DNA from 3 places in the Priestia aryabhattai genome. Region 2 is predicted to be linked to each of the others. Evidence: predicted binding sites of a transcription regulator. Region 2 holds the regulator's gene; each other region holds the start of a gene.
The links. The regulator LexA, encoded in region 2, represses DNA repair genes until DNA is damaged. The targets are predictions, from matches to a motif close to CGAACATATGTTCG.
Positions count from the first base shown of each region.

Region 1: a site for LexA is predicted at 2,596-2,609, ahead of uvrB (excinuclease ABC subunit UvrB). Genes of this name have one in related genera too.
Region 3: a site for LexA is predicted at 2,079-2,092, ahead of M3225_RS10400 (DUF6434 domain-containing protein). Genes of this name have one in related genera too.

Region 1 is NZ_JAMBOQ010000005.1:218,364-222,778, reverse strand. Features, by position in the region: gene uvrA (excinuclease ABC subunit UvrA) at 1-542, opposite strand, end outside; gene uvrB (excinuclease ABC subunit UvrB) at 549-2,528, opposite strand; gene M3225_RS22065 (sigma-54 interaction domain-containing protein) at 2,864-4,415, shown strand, end outside.
Region 2 is NZ_JAMBOQ010000001.1:462,280-466,694, forward strand. Features, by position in the region: gene tkt (transketolase) at 1-531, opposite strand, end outside; gene M3225_RS02425 (DUF896 domain-containing protein) at 699-929, opposite strand; gene M3225_RS02430 (YneB family resolvase-like protein) at 999-1,667, opposite strand; gene yneA (cell division suppressor protein YneA) at 1,721-2,050, opposite strand; gene lexA (transcriptional repressor LexA) at 2,197-2,814, shown strand; gene M3225_RS02445 (hypothetical protein) at 3,026-4,415, shown strand, end outside.
Region 3 is NZ_JAMBOQ010000002.1:681,827-686,241, forward strand. Features, by position in the region: gene mqo (malate dehydrogenase (quinone)) at 1-1,330, shown strand, start outside; gene M3225_RS10400 (DUF6434 domain-containing protein) at 1,477-2,043, opposite strand; gene M3225_RS10405 (ADP-ribosylglycohydrolase family protein) at 2,314-3,246, shown strand; gene M3225_RS10410 (hypothetical protein) at 3,305-3,472, shown strand; gene M3225_RS10415 (PTS sugar transporter subunit IIB) at 4,064-4,369, shown strand; gene celB (PTS cellobiose transporter subunit IIC) at 4,381-4,415, shown strand, end outside.

The sequences.
Region 1 (4,415 bases), on a different contig from region 2:
ACTCGAATTCGAACGTACCCTTCCTTTTTAATATCTTCTAATACTTTCACGTGGGTGCCTTTTCGGCCGGATACCACAGGGGCCAGTACTTGAAGTTTTGTGCGTTCAGGGTACTCTAAAATTCTATCTACCATTTGCTCAATAGTTTGAGACGTAATTTCAATCCCATGATTAGGACAAATCGGCTTTCCTACACGAGCAAACAAAAGGCGCAAATAATCATAGATTTCGGTCACAGTTCCGACGGTTGAACGAGGGTTTCGGCTCGTTGTTTTTTGATCGATTGAAATAGCAGGCGACAACCCTTCGATCGAATCTACATCCGGCTTATCCATTTGACCTAAAAACTGTCTTGCGTATGCCGAAAGCGATTCAACATAACGTCTTTGTCCTTCTGCATAGATGGTATCGAAAGCCAAAGAAGATTTACCAGAACCTGATAACCCTGTTAACACCACTAATTTGTCCCGCGGGATTTCAATATCAATATTTTTCAAATTGTGGGCTCGTGCACCTTTTACCACGATTTTTTCCATCGCCATGTTTTATCACCCTTCTGCTTTTAATTCTAGAATCAAGTCACGAAGTTCAGCAGCGCGTTCAAAGTTAAGCGCTTTGGCTGCTTCTTTCATTTCTTGTTCCATTTCTTCTATGAGCTTTGCTTTTTCTTTTTTGTTGAGCTTATCAAATGCCGGTGCTTCTTCGTACGTTTCTGTATCTTCTGCTACCACTGTTGCCCGAATTGAGCCTCGAACTTCTTTTTGAATCGTTGTCGGCGTAATACCGTGCTCTTCATTGTAAGCTTCTTGAATACTTCTACGACGCTTGGTCTCATTGATCGCAATATCCATAGAGTTTGTAATGCGATCTGCGTACATAATGACATGTCCATTAGCGTTTCGCGCAGCACGTCCAATGGTTTGAATAAGCGATCGTTCTGAACGCAAGAATCCTTCTTTATCCGCGTCTAATATAGTTACTAGCGAAACTTCTGGAATATCTAAACCTTCACGCAGTAAGTTAATTCCTATAAGCACATCGTATTTTCCAAGCCGCAGCTCTCGGATAATTTCAATACGCTCGAGCGTTTTCACTTCAGAGTGAAGATATTGAACTTTGATGCCGATTTCTTTTAAGTAGTTCGTTAAATCCTCAGACATTTTCTTTGTTAACGTCGTAACTAGTACTCGTTCATTTCGCTTAATCCGGTCGTGAATTTCTCCAATTAAATCATCAATCTGTCCTTCAATTGGTCGAACTTCAATATTTGGATCTAATAATCCCGTTGGGCGAATAATTTGTTCAATTACATCAGGTGCCTTCTCAAGTTCGTAAGGACCTGGTGTTGCTGAAACATGAACAATTTGTTTAATATGCTGTTCAAATTCATCAAATTTAAGAGGACGGTTATCTAATGCAGACGGCAAGCGGAAACCATGATTCACCAACACTTGTTTACGCGCTTGGTCTCCATTATACATTCCTCTAACTTGAGGAATTGTAACGTGGGATTCATCCACAACAAGAAGGAAATCTTCCGGGAAGAAATCCAGCAGTGTATAAGGTGTAGAACCAGCCGGACGAAGAGTTAAATGACGAGAGTAATTCTCGATTCCCGAACAAAATCCCATTTCTCTCATCATTTCTAGGTCATAGCGCGTGCGCTGCTCCAAGCGCTGCGCTTCTAAAAGCTTTCCTGCTTCTTTTAACTTCTCTAGCTGTTCTTCTAGTTCTTTTTCAATATTTTGAATGGCAACACGCATTTTTTCTTCCCTCGTGACGAAGTGAGATGCTGGGAAGATAGCCACGTGTTCACGATCTCCAATAATTTCTCCTGTTAAGGCGTCGACTTCACGGATGCGATCAATTTCATCGCCGAAAAACTCAACGCGAATACAGTGTTCATCTCGAGAGACAGGAAAAATCTCAACAACATCACCGCGAACGCGAAACGTTCCACGCTTGAAGTCAATATCGTTTCTTTCGTACTGGACATCCACTAGCGTACGAAGCAGCTGATTGCGCTCTTTTTCCATTCCTACTCGAAGAGATACGACCATTTCTTTGTATTCTTCCGGAGACCCTAATCCATAAATACAGGACACGCTGGCAATAATAATGACATCTTTTCGTTCAAAAAGAGCAGAAGTTGCCGAGTGACGAAGTTTATCAATCTCATCATTAATGCTTGCATCTTTTTCAATAAATGTATCTGTTTGAGGTACATAAGCTTCAGGCTGATAGTAATCATAGTAACTGACAAAGTATTCGACTGCATTATTAGGAAAAAACTCTTTAAACTCACTGTACAATTGACCAGCAAGCGTTTTGTTATGAGCCATAATTAATGTCGGCTTATTTATTTCCTTAATAACATTAGACATGGTAAAGGTTTTTCCCGTTCCTGTAGCACCTAACAAAACTTGATGCTGCTTACCTTCTTTAATTCCTTTCACAATCTTTTCAATTGCCTTTGGCTGATCACCTTGCGGTTGATAGGGGGATACTAATTCAAACTGATCTTTCAAATGAAGGCCTCCGTTTCTATTTTCTTGTTTTATCTATTTTTATTACGATATGTAAAAACCGAAAACACGAACTGATATTCGTATTTTATCACTTTATACTCATAAATGAAACTAATGAGTATTAATCTTATATAGTGTTTGTTTGTTTTTATTTTTTACCCTGTTACTTTATTACCCACTAAATTCTTATGCTACCCTTCTCGAAGGGAATACAACTCTTTGGATGAAAACAATAAAAGAGAGTAAGCTGCTTAATTGTTTGAAAAGGATAGGCTTTTGCGCCAATTTCTAAATTATGATACAGTATAAAAAATATGTACTGAGAGGGGTTTAGTATGGCAAGCGTTGATCAAGTTCTTATAAATAACTCCTTTACAACAGTTGAAGAATCAACTTCTTTAGCTAAAGTGAAATCTGAACTTTCAAACTATGATTTCGTTGTAGTCACAGCAAGTACCTTTTATGTAATACAAAAAGATGAACGATACCTTTTAACAGGTCATGACGGGGCATCGTCCATTAAAAAAGTAATAGCGGATACAAATTGGCCTTCATCTTCTACTTCTACGTTAGCCAATTTACAAGCCAACACAAACTGGAATAGACCAGTCCTCATTCAAGCAGAAAACCAAGAAACTACAATAGGACTTGTAACACCTTCACAGTGGATTACACATTTGCATAGCCAAAATGAGATATTAGCTTCCTATTTTGATACATTGGCAGAAACCATTAATGATGCAGTGACAGCGGTCGATAATGAAGGAAATGTAATCTTGTGGAATACTGCTGCGGAACATACGTATAAGATTCAGAGAGATGATATTATTGGTAGAAAAATCGGAGAGCATTTCAAAGATGAATCCATCATTCTACATACGATTCTAAATGAAGGGCGCCCTGTGCGCGGAACGTATCATCGTCCTAATGAACAAACTCACGTGCTCATCAATGCATCTCCTATTATAAGAAACAATCGAGTCATAGGTGGAGTTGCAACCGAACATGACATTACCAATATTGTAAGATTAAATGAAGAAATTGATGTGTCTCTTCTCATTCCGAAAGATAATCCATTTTCTTCTTTTGCGGGTATCAGTCCTGAAATTAAGCAAGCCGTTGACATTGCCAAAAAAGTGGCATCTACAGATATGCCTATTTTATTAACAGGAGAACCTGGTTCGGGGAAAGAAATGCTGGCTCAAGCCATTCATTACGGGGGATCCAAACATAAAGAACCTTTTTTATCTTTAAATTGCGCCACTATTCCATCTGGACTCCTGGAAATTGAGCTCTTTGGTCATCAAAAAGATGTCTTTTCAGAAGATCCAACGACCATTGCGGGAAAACTGGAGCAGGCTCATAACGGAACGTTATTTATTGAAGAAATTGATAAAATGCCTCTTGAAATTCAAGTTACGTTTCTCCGTTACTTGGAAGAACGATCCTTTTATCACGTTGGAGGAACTGAAGAAATTCAAGTCCAAACCCGAATTGTAGCCTCTACCACTACACCTTTGGAAGAGTTGCTAAAGGCCGGTGAATTTCATGAAAATCTTTACTATTTGCTGACCGTCATTAACATTATTATTCCGCCGCTTCGAGACCATAAAGAAGACATCGAAGCATTGACTCAGCAATTTGTACAGGAATTTAGTAAAAAGTATAAAAAGAAAGCTCCTTTCATCAGCTCTGAAGTTCTCGAAGCCTTTATGCAATACGATTGGCCAGGCAATATTCGCGAGCTGAGAAATACGATTGAAAGAATGATTTTTCTAAGTGATCAGTCGTTGATTACCCTTACGCACCTTCCTGACAATCTGAAGGATGCAAGTTCTTTCACAGAAGTTCAAAAAGAAGAAGATTCTCTCCAAGAAGCTAGGCTAA
Region 2 (4,415 bases):
TAATTTTAAGTGTGCCGCTAATGAAGCTGCTTCAGCAGATACACCTTCCATTAAGTCTCCGTCACCACAGATACCATACGTAAAGTGGTCTACAATTTCTAAACCTTCTTTGTTGTATGTTTCAGCTAAATGACGTTCTGCCATTGCTTTACCAACAGCCATTGCAATACCTTGTCCTAGTGGGCCAGTTGTTGCATCAACACCTGCTGTATGACCGAACTCCGGATGGCCTGGTGTTTTACTTCCCCATTGACGGAAGTTTTTAAGGTCTTCAATTGATAAGTCATATCCAGCTAAATGAAGCAAGCTGTATAATAGTGCTGATCCGTGTCCTGCTGATAATACAAAACGATCACGGTTGAACCAGTTTGGATTCTTTGGATTGATGTTCATAAATTTTGTCCACAATGTATATGCCATTGGAGCAGCTCCCATTGGCATACCTGGGTGACCTGAATTTGCTTTTTCAATCGCATCGATTGATAAAGTACGAATTGTTGCAATCGAAAGATCTTCAATACGTTGTGTCATACTCTTCATTCCTTTCAAAACTATGTACATATGTTATCATACTAATGATTTGCTTATTTGTACAATACTTGAACCAAAAAAATTTCTACTTTTACAGTTTTTGTGCGCCTTATTAAAAATATACAAAAAACTAGAGAGAACACTCCCTCTAGTTTTACTAGAACATCTTAGTGAAGACGCTTCTTTTTACTCTCTTTTAACTTCTTAGGCGTAACATCTTTACCTTCTTCGTCCACAACTTTAATCGTATGAAGGTGATTTGTCATAGATTGTCGGAAAACTTTTAAATATTCCTGACGTAGCTCTTGCTGTTCTTTCGCTTCAGATTCTGTCAAACCTTCAGTCTTTGCCTTTTTTGAAAGAGCATTAATACGAGCAAGTTTATCTTTTGATAGCATATAAAACCTATCTCCTTATAATCAATAATTAAAATTACCGAGCAGTTCCGGCAACATGTAGTCATCTTACTAAATCTCTTTCGTTTTATCAAGAGATTGAGCACTCTCTTTATACTCTTGATAGCGACGATGTACCGTCGCTTTTGAAATATTATAACCAAAACCTTTTAGCGTAACTGAAATTTCAGCAAAGGTTAAGCCGTTATGACGCAGGCGTACAATTTCTTCAATCGGCGCTTCTTTTTTTTCTCTTCCCGAGTTAACTCCTTGATTTTTTAAATTTTGCTGCGGACGATAACCGTTTTCTACGGCTCTTTTCATTCCTCTTTTAATTTTAGCATTATGTAATTTCCGCTGATGCTCTTCCACTAAGCTAATAATATCTAACACCATCGAATCAGATTCTGAAAGCTGAAGCTGACCTTGATGACTAATCGTATAGATCGTGGCGTTTTCTTTATGAAAAGCATGAAGCAGCGCAATTCGGGCATTTCCTCTGCCTAATCGTGTTTCATCTTGAATGAGCAGCACAGATATTTTCTCTTCTTTCATTGTATGAAGAACATCCAAAATACCCTCTCTGTCTACATCATATCCGCTTGCTTTTTCCATTACGACTTTTTTTACGTCTAGATGGTGAAGATCAGCAAGCTTTTTTAATTCTTCTTGCTGGCGCTGTAAAGATGTTTCTTGGGTTTTTTTATTCGTACTGACACGGCAATAAATAATGGCGTCCACTTTTATCACGACCTTTTCGGCTTCTAACAATATTCAGGAACGGCCGTTACACACTACTGTTCAATTGCCACTTGATTATGCAACTCTTTTTTTAAAACAGGAATATATAATTTATCTCCAGGAGATAAAGACTGGGCAGTATCTGAATTTAAATTATTGACGTCTTCAACCCATTTGACAAATTCATTGGCGGTCAAATGATGGTGATTATGATACTTGTTAGACAATTCCCAAAGCGTATCTCCTTTTGTAATAGTAACCGTTGAATATTTGTCTAAATCTACTTTATCTGCTCCTAAAACCAGCGTCAATACATATGTAAGTACAGCGATAACTGCAAAAAAAATAGCGTAATGTTTCATAGAATGTAAGAATTGTTGCATATTATGATCCCCCTATCAGAATATATGTTCTTATTTTATTGAGAACATTTGTTTCTGTCAATGGAATTCTTCGAACTTATGTTTGTATATTGACACATCACGTGGTATAATTCACCTAAAGAATAGCTAAAATCGAGGTGAAAAATATGAAGCTATCAAAACGTCAACAAGACATACTAGATTTTATTAAGCACGAAGTAAAATTAAAAGGTTATCCGCCTTCTGTTCGTGAGATTGGGGAAGCAGTAGGATTAGCCTCTAGCTCCACTGTACACGGGCATTTAGCTCGTTTGGAAAGCAAAGGGTTAATTCGCAGAGATCCAACAAAACCAAGAGCAATTGAAGTTCTTCAACTAGACGAAGTAAACATCCCTAAAAGCAATGTCATTAATGTTCCTGTTATCGGTAAAGTAACAGCGGGTCTTCCTATAACAGCCATTGAAAATGTGGAAGAATATTTCCCTCTTCCAGATAAATTCGTCTCTCCAGATGATCATGTATTTATGCTTGAAATTATGGGAGAAAGTATGATTGAAGCAGGTATTCTAGATGGCGATATGGTAATCGTACGTCAGCAGCAAACAGCTAACAATGGAGATATTGTGGTGGCTATGACCGAAGATAATGAAGCAACGGTCAAACGTTTCTTTAAAGAAGAAAATTTTGTTCGTTTACAGCCTGAAAATTCAACGATGGCGCCTATTATTCTTCGCCACGTAACGATTTTAGGAAAAGTAACTGGTGTATATCGCACGATTCACTAATAACACACTGTATGTAAAACCAACTAATCATGATGTTAGTTGGTTTTTTTACGTTTGTTTTCTAAAAAAATTGGCATATTATAAATGATACGTTGAATCATTGCAAGCAGGTAGAACAGTTTTTCTAAAACTCATTGTAACTTTTACTCTCTATCTGCACTTCCTCGACTTCTAAAAGGAAATACAACCGACCATCAGAAGGATGTAGTTTATGACCAATACACCAAGGAAAACAGAACCATTTCAAACCATTATGCCTACTAAAGCAATGAACATGTTTCTTTTCCCTTTTTCTTTTGATCGAAAAAATAAAGAGCAGCTTGTTCATGCACTGGAAGCAAATTTGTTCGAGTTTTTTTCCATTCAAAATAAACATTTAGAAAAAGAATACTACGGAGAACAATATTACGTATCTCATGATAGCTTGGATCAATATTTTCTTCCTTACATTGAATGTATTCTATTTCCTGATTCGTGCGAAAAAGAAGGGTTGTTTCGATTTTCAAAAAAAATAGACCATACCGTTACGTTACACACTTCCTCCACCACCGTGTCTAGCAACGTGCTATCTGTAGATGTTTTTTTATGTCCTTTTGAAATTGGCGTCATGACCATTCGCACTGAGATGAGCCATAATCATTACACCTATGATGATATTTTAGAATTCATGAATCATTTTCGTGTATTAGAACCGAAGCTTGCTGAAGAGTATGGATCCACCATTACCTATGAACATCATCACTATAGCAAAGTACAAGATTATATTTTTTCACAGCTCGCACCATTTTTGAACGAACACATCAAAAAAGAAGCCAAACGTGAAAAGCACATCGGGAGCCTTCCTTATTTTATCGATGAACGGATGTTTGTATTAAGTTATGTAACGGTAAATCAAGAGCAAGAGATTAACTCCGCAACTTTATTTCGTACGGGACAGCTAAATAGCTATACACCTCACGGGAAACCGTTTATCTCTGCACACAATCATGAGTATATTAAAACGTATAATACCAAACACGTGTATTCAAGATGGGCTCCTGAAACCTATTACGTCATAACAGACCATGTGTTTTCGTGTATTTCTAAATCGACAGACTCTAAAACAGATCAGCTTTTAATGAATCATCTATTTGGCCAACATTACTATAATTTATTTTTACATTTTTTCTATAAAATCGTGCTGTTAAAACTATCTTATGAGTATTCTCAGCTTACGTTTCATAAAGATTCAGAGGGCATTGAACGACTAATCCGCTCTATTACCGTGTTTTCAGGTAAATATTTATTTTTAGAAATCAGCTCTCGCACAGAAGGTCAAGAGTTTTCTGTGCTGTTTAAGAAAATCTTTCACATCAATTCTCTTTATCAAGAAGTCAAAGAAACCCTTGGTACTTTGTATCAAAATCAAGAGAAAATTGCGGCCAAGCGTCACAATTACTTATTATTAATTTTAACGATTTATACCGTTCTTTCTGGTATTTACGGAATGAATTTAGTTATTAGCAACCTAAAGGGAAACATCAATTGGGATAGTATAAAGCACTTTTCTATCTTTGAATATATCGCTTTAATAGTAGCTCTATCAGGAATTCTGATCAGCA
Region 3 (4,415 bases), on a different contig from region 2:
GGGCCATTCTGCGCTGTGCGAACTAAACTATACATCAGAAAAAGCTGATGGATCTATAGATATAACGAAAGCGATACGAATTAACGAGCAGTTTCAGCTTTCAAGACAGTTTTGGTCTTATCTTGTAAGCAGTAAGTTGATTCGCAATCCGCAAGATTTTATCATGCCAATTCCGCATATGAGTTTGGTACAAGGGGAAAAAAATGTATCGTTTCTGAAAAAGCGTTTTGAAGCGCTATCAAACAATCCGTTGTTTCAAGGAATGGAGTATTCCGATAGTCCTGAAAAACTAAAAGAATGGATTCCGTTAATCATGAAGGGGCGTACGTCAAAAGAACCGATTGCAGCAACTAAAATTGATTCGGGAACAGACGTAAACTTCGGCGCTTTAACACGCATGTTGTTTGACCACCTGAAGAATAAAGGCGTTAATGTGCACTACAAACGAAGTGTAAAAGATATCAAACGCAAGGACGGTATGTGGGAAGTAAAAGTCGCCGATGTAGACAGCGGCAAAGTTGAATACCACACGGCAAAGTTCATCTTTATCGGAGGCGGAGGCGGAAGCTTGCCTTTACTTCAAAAAACAGGTATTCCTGAATCCAAGCATATTGGAGGATTCCCGGTAAGCGGATTATTTATGGTATGCAATAACCCTGAAGTGATTGCGCAGCATCACGGGAAAGTATACGGAAAAGCCAAAGTCGGAGCTCCGCCAATGTCGGTTCCACACCTTGATACACGTTATATTGATAACAAAAAGACGCTGTTGTTTGGTCCGTTTGCCGGTTTTTCGCCTAAGTTCTTAAAAACAGGTTCAAACTTGGATTTAATCAGTTCTGTAAAGCCGAATAATATTTTAACAATGCTAGCAGCAGGCGTCAAAGAAATGGCGTTAACGAAATACTTAATTCAGCAAGTGCTGTTATCAAATGAAAAACGTGTGGAAGAACTGCGTGAGTTTATCCCGAACGCTAAAAGCGAAGACTGGGATATCGTCGTAGCGGGGCAACGTGTGCAAGTAATCAAAGACACGGAAGCCGGCGGAAAAGGAACGCTTCAGTTTGGTACCGAAGTCGTAAGTGCCGCTGATGGTTCTGTTGCTGCACTTCTTGGAGCTTCTCCGGGTGCGTCAACAGCTGTTCACGTTATGCTTGAAGTATTGGAAAAATGCTTCCCGCAAAACATGAACAAATGGGAGCCAAAAATAAAAGAAATGATTCCTTCCTATGGAATGTCACTAGTTGATCACCCAGACTTCTTTAACGAAATCCATGCTTCTACATCACAGACGCTTGGTTTGATTAAAAAAGAGTCCGTTTATAGCTGATAATTTTAAATACATGTTGCCGTAACAAACAGCACATGTGTATGTGAAGAAATCTACAGGTGTGCACAAACACCACCTTTTCTTGAGGTGGTGTTTTAATGGCGTTTATATGTAGATTTGCCTCAAATTCGTTCCTCAGCTAGTAGTTAAGAGCGGTATTGATTACTTCCAGGCTGAAGTTTTAAGTGTTTCCACGCCGCAATCGCATCATCACGGCTTTTTCCTTTATTTTTCGGATCATTAAAAAAGTCGCGGATAAAGCGGTTGTACTCAAACTGAGGCGCAATTTCTTTTTGATAGAAAGGCTGCTTTTTTCGCTCTTCTTCCTCATACCAAGCCTCTACCACGTCTCGATAGGTTTTCCCTGTATTTTCTTTAAAATAGTTTTGAATATATGTTGAGAAATGAAACGTAGGATGAATGGCTTCTTTAAAAAATGCCCGTACTTCTTGACTGCAGCGGTGATTTTCCGTAATGACGGTATCTAATGTTAGCGGAGCTTGCGTTTTAGAGGAAGAGCGTCTTTTAGAAGGTGCTTTTGAGTGTTGAGTGTCACCGGTTGTTAGAAACACTTCAATTCTTTTTGACAGTTCCATTTTAGATCCGGACGGGCTCATGTTGTTTTCTCGGCAAAATTGCTGCAGCTCGGTTTTTAGCCAGTAAAAGTCCGTAAAGTCGTTGATAGGTAAGTCTTTTGTAAGTTCAGGTCTCATTGTTTTCACCTCCATATATTTACAAAAATAATTATAGAACATTTGTTCCTGTTGGTCAATTGTTTTTAAAGTAATATGAATGAATTTCTTTGATATTTCTTCTTTGCATTTCTCACGTGCCAGTTTACACCTCATATGTTTTTTCACCTCTTATTAAATGAAATAAACGCTGGTAAATTCCTTTATAAAAAGAAGAAAAAGCGTCTAGGCAAGAGGTCTCTTGCAAATTCCAAAATCAAACAATTACAATAATAGAAAGGAGTTGATTACATAATGCTACATAACAAAGTACTTTCTACGATTCTAGGAGGAGCTGTGGGAGACGCTTTAGGTGTTCCGGTTGAGTTTAAAAAGCGCGATTCATTTCGGATCACGACTATGACCGGATACGGTACATACAATCAACCTGAAGGAACATGGTCAGATGATACGTCTTTAACAATGTGCTTGATTAATAATCTAATAGAAAAACAAGATGAATATGATTTAATGCAAAAGTTTGCGAACTATTGGTCGGATGGCTACTGGACGCCATACGGAGAAATGTTTGATATTGGCATCGCAACAAGCGAAGCGATTCGCCGCTATAAAGGCGGGCTTCCTAAAGAAGAGTGGGGAGGAAGCGCTGAGTACGACAACGGAAACGGAGCGCTTATGCGTATTGCCCCGCTTGCGTTTACACTATGTCAGGAACCTAGCTTTACAAAAAGAAAAGAAGAAATAGAAAGAATTGCTCACGTCACGCACCGCCACGTGCGTTCTACTCTTGGCTGTATTATATATGTGGAACTGCTCATTCGTCTTCTTCACGGAGATCAGCCCTTAGAAGCATATGAAAAAGCGATAAATCTCTGTCAAAAGCAGTTAACAGGGACGGAGTATGAACACGAATTTTCTGCGTATGAACGAGTATTAAACCTAAGCTTGCCACAAGCAGCGAGAAATGAAATTCAATCAACAGGATACGTCGTCAGCTCGCTAGAAGCATCGCTTTGGTCTTTTCTTCAAAGCGACGATTACGAAGAAGCTGTACTTACTGCTGTAAATTTAGGAGAAGACACAGACACAATAGGCTTCATTACAGGTACTCTAGCAGGAATGTATTATCAACTGGATGGTATTCCCGAAGAGTGGATTTGTAAGCTTGCTAAAAAAGAAGAGTTGATAGGAACTTGTAAGAGATTTGCAGATGTGTGTGTATGAAAAAGACAGTGCACACAAGATGTATCTCGTGAAAAGGTTAGGTAAGGAGTGTTTTTTTTTGAAAAAGATTTTTCTCATAGCTAGTATCTTGATTATCGTATTCGCTGGAGTATATACATTTGTTAAAGTGAGTGCGTCATTGGAGGCTAAAGCTGCTGGTTTTGCTAAGAACAAAAAAGTTCAGCTAATTTCTATAGGTAATAAGAGCTCCCTAGGAGATATTTAAATAGAACAAGTCCGCATAAACGGAAACAAAACACTCAAATACGTAAAAATACAAGTAAGCAATGATAAAAAAGGGTTAATTCTTGGAGACTTTGCTAGCGAAGAAACAAAAGGCTATACGTTTAAGAACCTACAAAGTGTGAAGCTGCAGCCGCATACAGGCCATGACGAACAGCTAGAAAGACTGCATAAAGGAAAAGAAAGTAATCAAATATATGCGCTTTCTCTTATAGACAACATAAGTATACAAGAAGTAACCATTTCATACCTCCACCTAGGAGTTTCACATCAGCAGACAATTTCTACGGGTTCACAATAAAAAGAAAAGTGTAAAGTACGATAAGCAGCTTACCTAGATGGGTGAGCTGCTTATCATTTTTTAAGAAGCTACCACAATCCGTTTTGATTTACAATCTCTTTTCTTTTAAATTTAAAGAATATTCAAATAATATTTTTCCTTTGATAACGGAAAAATATTACGTTTAATTGAAAGCGTTTTCAATATATAGTGAAGGTATCAAGAAAATATCTTAGCAAGATACCTATCTCACTTATGGATGTTAATCAATTACTTATCAAGGGGGAATTGTAAATGAATATTTTACTATGCTGCGCAGCAGGGATGTCTACAAGTTTGTTAGTAACTAAAATGGAAAAAAGCGCAAAAGAAAAAGAGACGGCGTGCAAAATTTGGGCAGTACCAGGAGACGCGGTTAGAAATCATATTGATGATGCAGACATTTTGCTTTTAGGTCCACAAGTGCGCTACTTACTTCCTCAAATGAAAAAGCTAGGAGAGGAAAAAGGAATTCCAGTAGAGGTTATTAATCCGGTTCATTACGGAATGTGTAACGGAGAAGAAGTGTTAAAATCTGCTGAGCAGTTAGTTTCGAAATAGGAGGGAATCAATTGAGCAAAATGAATCGTGTACTTGAAACATATAT